Regions from separate parts of the Bacillus sp. DTU_2020_1000418_1_SI_GHA_SEK_038 genome, predicted to be linked through region 1. Evidence: riboswitches for the same ligand, from Rfam matches in the RefSeq annotation. Region 1 holds a riboswitch; the other holds the start of a gene.
What was found. A riboswitch is a leader RNA that binds a small molecule or an ion and turns the genes downstream of it on or off. The one in region 1 is predicted to bind cyclic di-GMP.

Region 1 (3,159 bases):
AACAGCTACTTGCGTTAAAGAATGCTGTTCCAATTGATGTGAGATCACCTGGCGAATATGACGAATTCAAAATTCCCGGGGCAGTCAATGTCCCTTTATTTACGAATGAAGAACGAGCGATGATCGGAACTATTTATAAACAGGAAGGGTCAGATATGGCAAAGTGGCGAGCGATGGAAGTCGTTTCTCCAAAGCTCCCTTCCATATTGGGGCAGATCAAGGGCATTCGGGAAGAAGGCAAGCATCCTGTTATTTATTGCTGGAGAGGCGGAATGCGCAGTCAATCGGTTGCTACCTTTCTATCATTTGCAGGAATATCCATTCATCGATTGGCTGGGGGATATCGGGCCTACCGGCAATTTATACTTGAAGAAATACCTGGGCTAATCCCTTCTCGAGCCATATCCATACACGGCATGACAGGTGTAGGCAAAACCGAAGTATTGGAAAAATTAAAGGAAAAAGGCATGCCTGTCATTAATTTAGAAGCACTCGCCCGCCATCGTGGCTCCATCTTTGGATCGTTTGGTTTATTCGAAGGACATAATCAAAAAACTTTTGACTCCCTTCTCTTTCAAACCTTATGGGAAGTAAAGGACTCCCCATTTTTCCTAGTAGAGGCCGAAAGTAAACGGATTGGCAAGGTGGTTCAGCCTGATGAATTGCTGGCAATAAAACATCAAGGCTTTAATATTAACCTTCAAGCGTCATTATCCTCTCGTATCGAGCGGATTTATCGAGAGTATGTAGAGCCTTATCAGCATGAACAGTGGTTTCATGATAAAGTTATGGAACGGTTAAAATATATTTTTAAACGAATAAAGGATTCAGACATTATAGCCGCTTTAAATGAGGCAGCAAGAAATAAAAACTATAAATTGATCATTCAAGTTCTGCTAGAAGAATATTACGATCCTCGGTATTCCCATAAGCAACTAGATTATGTGGGAGCGTTTCATCATATTGAAGCTGAAAATACGGAGAAAGCAGTCGAAGAGATTTTGAAGTTATTGGAAACAAAAAGTGCTCTATCAAAGTAATTTGAGCACTTTTTGTTTTTTCTTTATTCTTATTAAAATTAAGGACAAAAAAATAAATACTTATTCGAATATTATGATAAGATGTTAGTATATTTTTTGAACATATTGTTCTTAATATGGAACTATTGAACTATTTTTGTTATGATGATTTTATATATTCGATGATAAGGTGTGTGAGATTGGATGATCGGTGATCGCGTAAAATTACTTCGTAAAGAAAAGAAAATGTCGTTATCCGAGCTTGCCGAACAAGCTGGTGTGGCCAAGTCTTACTTAAGTTCACTAGAAAGAAACCTGCAAACCAATCCTTCCATACAATTTCTTGAAAAAATCGCAGCTGTCCTTCATGTTCCGGTTGATCATTTAATTCATGAACAGCCGAATACAGATGAATTGGATTCGGATTGGGTCGATATCGTTCAAGAAGCGATGAATTCAGGTGTTTCGAAAGAACAATTCCGGGAATTTCTCGAATTTAATAAATGGAGAATTGATCAGAATAAATAGATACATTGGCTATTTCTAAAAAGATGCAGAAGCAAGGTAGGTAAGCTATGAGCTTCTGCGTCTTTTTTGCAATGGGTTCCTTGTCAAACCGCCATATGCGCACATGTTCTCTAAGTTATTCATCCCGAATAAAACCCGTTCACATGCACACATATGGCAAAATCAACAACAATCACTAATCTCCCTTTGCAAAATAAAAAGCATTCCTATAAAGAACGGCAGTCCTTTAAGAAACACTTAGCTTTCTGTTCTATTATCTCTATTCAGCCACTTTCCAAGCTAGCTTTTTTACCCCATTTTTTAATAAGAACTCCCTAATTTCCTCTTTCTCAATCCCCATTTGCTTCGCCTTTACAATTAACTCCATCCACTCACTGTCTAGTAATTCCAGTTGGACTCTTGTTTTCCCCACACTCTTCCCCCCAAAATACGAATCGTATTCCAGGCAATCCAGCCATCTTGGTATGGAATCTGCCTTTTCTATGAGCTGCCTGCTATAATGAGTTTATGCAGCAAATCTTAAAAAAGAACACTTCATTCATACTTTAGACCTGTGACTTTGCGTCCCTATCTTTCAATAGGTTTGCCTTTTTCTGAAGCTTATCTCATAGGTAAAATATCGTCTAATTTTATTGTAATGGATAGGCTGTTGATAAATGTGTTATATTTTGTCAATTTTCAAATAATTTTTTACTCTTTTTTCTACAAATTACCACATTTTTTACATATTCACCGTTAGACTCTAATTAATCCTAGAAAAAAAGTCTATTATTAACTAGTTTCTAACATAATCGTGTTAAATATAGTCGAAATTCTTTTAAATCATTTATATGAGGGTTATGATCCAAATGGCATGAATTACAAAGACAACCGTATATATACCAGTGGCTGCTAGGGCTAAATGATGTACAATTTTTTTTTGAGGAAGTTTTTTAATAAAAAGGAATATACATAGAGCAGCTGATAGAATAACTTTAAAACCTAGAAAATAGAACGGATTTTTTTGGTAAAGGGCATTCATGATGGGATTACTTTCCTCAATTAAAGAAAACTGAATACCGAAAAATGTGACTAAACCATCGTACAAATTCAGTAAAGCTAAATAAAGAAAGATCTTTTTTAAATCGTTGTTCACTTATTATCATTCCCGACCAATACTAGTAATAAAAGGGCCTTGATCGCATTATTTCCAATCAAGGCCTTTGATTATCTCTTATACGTCTTTTTTGATATAGGAGAAAACCACCGCCTGCAGTCATTAATATGACCCCTATTAATAAATAGTTATACATATTTGTGGCTGTTGAAGGTAAGATTTGTCCCTTTACGATTGGTGCATCCAATTCTTCAATAGGAATGGAACGTATAGGTATCGGCATAGCCGTATCCTCTTCCGTAGCAGGATTTTCTATATTATTATTTTGATCATTTCCTTGATCTGACCTCGTTTCAGGACTGGTAGTAGGGGGTGCAGCATTATCATCTATTGGATCGGTGACAGTGGTTGAATCAGAATCTTGGTTTGGATTAGGATCTGGACTAGGCTCAGGAACAGGATTTGGATTTGGATTTGGATTTGGATTAGGTTCAGGATTTGGATTTTGACCTGATT
Region 2 (3,159 bases), 280 kb from region 1:
AATTATCGATTTTATTAGAATATGGCTGGGTATTGCTGCTATTGATTGGGATAGAAGGACTTTTGGCAGCTGACAATGCATTAGTGCTAGCTATTATGGTTAGACATCTTCCTGAACAGGAAAGAAGAAAGGCATTATTTTATGGGCTGGCAGGGGCCTTTGTATTCCGATTTGGTTCTCTATTTGCCATTTCATTTCTTGTTGATATCTGGCAGGTTCAAGCAGTTGGTGCACTTTATTTATTATTTATTGCTTTAAATCATATATTTAGAAAGCTTATCGTAAAAAAGGGAAAAGAAAAAGCAACTCCCCAAGACGAAAAGAAAAAGGCTGGCTTCTGGATGACTGTTTTTAAAGTGGAACTAGCGGATATCGCCTTTGCGATTGACTCAATTTTAGCAGCGGTAGCTCTTGCGGTAGCACTTCCGAATACAAGCCTGCCGAACATTGGAGGCCTTGACGGAGGAAAATTTATTGTCATTTTTGCCGGAGGATTTATCGGTTTAATTATCATGCGATTTGCAGCAAATGTATTTGTTAAGCTGCTGCAAACAAAGCCTGGTTTGGAAATTGCAGCTTTTCTTATTGTAGGATGGGTCGGAGTGAAACTATCCGTTTATACCCTGTCCCACCCAGCATTAGCGGTACTGCCGGCAGAATTTGCACACTCCATAGAATGGAAAATTATTTTCTATGCCGTTCTCATTTTGATCGCTGTAGGTGGATGGTTTTTTTCCAAGGAGAAAAAGGAAATGATGACAGAGGAGAAAGCGAGTTAAGGATCAGAACTAGAAGGTTAACCAAATTGGTTAACCTCTTTTTAATGAAATGACTTAGTTAAAATTCGCCGGGCACCATTCCTTGGTGAATTTCATCAGGTTCGCAAATAAATGAGGTGGTTTCGCAAACAAACTGAGTCGTTTCGCAAACAAATCCTGTAATTTTGTAAATACCATGGGAAAAATGCCTGCCCCCGGCATACGGGAGCGCAGGCACACTTTAATTTTGATATTTTTTCCTTTTTAATTATTGATTTTTAGGACTTTATCACTATAATAAAGTGATATCGAGGAAAAAGCATAAAATTATGGAAGCGATGAAGAATCATTTGTATTTGGGCACTTTGAATGGTTCTGAGCGAGTAGTGCAACCGATCCTAATAGATATAGGGTCGTTTTTTTTTTTTTTTGAAACCTTGGAAAATGCCAATTCTGAGTAAGAATGGGTGTGCTCAGGATTAAGAAGTTCTGTCAGCCATTATCCAGTGATGAATTTGAAATATATATAAATCTACTATAATCAAATAAAGGGGTAATTTAAGAATGAAATATAATGGATTCTACAAAAGACAAGAAGGATTTCGACTGGCTTTTAATGAACCTATCCCAGCCACATTTACAATTTTAAATCTAGAAGGAAAAGTCGATGACAGCCAAAATGGATTTTTTCATATTTTAGATATGAGTGTAAAAGGAGCAAAAATCATCTCTATTAAACAAATCCACATCCCTAACTTCCATATAAAAATGGAATGTGTAATTGTTGATGAACCCATTCAAATGGATGGTGAATTAATTTGGGAAAAGAAGAGAAATAATGAATTTATTTACGGAGTAAGTTTTATCCCTAAATCGTATTCGGAACAACAATTGTTACAAGAACTAAAAAAGTATGTTATTAAAAATAAATCTTCATAAAGGGCGCTTTTCTATACTTCGCAAAGATAACAAAGTTTTGGGAACTATTGGTACATTAAGGACGTATATAATAGAGGAAAAAACGGTCCCACTCCACTAAGATTTATTGAAACGTCTTGAAGATTTAACGACATATGGAGTTGCATAGTACGAATAGAGAGGCAGGGAGATAATGTCAAGCTCGTCAGTATTAGGAAATGATCGAATTGTTACATTAGATGTTATAAGAGGATTTGCGATCCTTGGCATATTTTTAGTGAATATGCCATCTTTTACAGGAAGCGAATTTATGGTTTATACAGGCCTAGATAAAACCATTCGAATGCTGTTTGATATGTTTATCCAAACCAAATTCTATACAATCTTCTCATTTTTATTTGGACTTGGATTTTATATTTTTATGACACGAGCGGAGGATAGAGGGGAAAAAGTATTCCGTCTATTTTCAAAAAGGCTATTTGCTCTGCTGTTATTCGGTATTTTCCATCTTGTATTTCTTTGGGAAGGCGACATTTTGCATTCTTATGCGTTAATTGGATTCTTTTTATTATTATTCTATCGCAGGAAGGCAAAAACGGTCCTTATTTGGGGACTCATACTTATCCTTTTCTTTCAATTTTTAACAGGTGCTTCAGCATTGTTAGCGTATGTTGGCGAACAATTTGACGAATCATTAAATATTTCGGGACAGCTGCAAATGGAAAGGATGGAAGAGGGAGAAAAGAAGATAGAGGCCTATACAAGTTTATCATACCTTGAATTGTTAAAATGGCGTATTCCGAATGAACTAAAAGAAATAATCATGAACGAACCTTTTGTTATTCCGGATGTTCTTGGGATGTTTTTACTTGGTTTGTATGCAGGGAAAATTAATTTGTTCCGAAGGGTTAATGAATTAAAGCGAAGGCTTCGTATTATCCAGCTTATTACACTGTTAATCAGTATTCTTCCACTGGCCGCCATTGTTTTTAGTTACTTGAAGCTAGAAGAAGTAGTGTTTATGCACAGTCTTGGAAACTATTTTTATCTTCATTTTAGCGGATTTACATTATCTATTTTCTATATTGTCACGATTGCACTCATGCTGGAAAAGCAAATATGGCAGCGTATATTAAATCCGTTTCGCTATGCAGGGCAAATGGCGCTTACAAATTATTTATGTCAGACGTTTTTTGGTGTCATTGTATTTTACGGGTTCGGTTTGTTCGGGCAAATAACGCTAGCAATGGGGCTCTTAATTTCACTTATCTTTTATTTTGTACAAATAATCTTTAGCTATCTTTGGTTAAAAAAATTCCAATTTGGACCTTTTGAATGGTTATGGCGAGTGATGACATATGGAAAAGTACAACAATTTAGAAGGACGTAAGTAATTGAATACAAAGATAGTACAGCTGGAAATTCTTTGTGAATGTTTTTCAAATAATAGTGAACCCTTTTAATAAGCAAATAAATTAAGGGG

Region 2: another riboswitch for cyclic di-GMP. It lies ahead of RRV45_RS03740 (PilZ domain-containing protein); the one in region 1 lies ahead of RRV45_RS05095 (anti-repressor SinI family protein).

What each region holds. Positions count from the first base shown of each region.
Region 1 is NZ_CP135435.1:1,020,366-1,023,524, reverse strand. It holds gene mnmH (tRNA 2-selenouridine(34) synthase MnmH) at 1-1,040, shown strand, start outside; gene RRV45_RS05100 (helix-turn-helix domain-containing protein) at 1,224-1,547, shown strand; gene RRV45_RS05095 (anti-repressor SinI family protein) at 1,807-1,959, opposite strand; cyclic di-GMP riboswitch class I at 1,989-2,145, opposite strand; gene RRV45_RS22085 (DUF5658 family protein) at 2,374-2,682, opposite strand; gene RRV45_RS05090 (LPXTG cell wall anchor domain-containing protein) at 2,741-3,159, opposite strand, start outside.
Region 2 is NZ_CP135435.1:738,372-741,530, forward strand. It holds gene RRV45_RS03735 (TerC family protein) at 1-779, shown strand, start outside; cyclic di-GMP riboswitch class II at 1,081-1,165, shown strand; gene RRV45_RS03740 (PilZ domain-containing protein) at 1,323-1,697, shown strand; gene RRV45_RS03745 (DUF418 domain-containing protein) at 1,870-3,066, shown strand.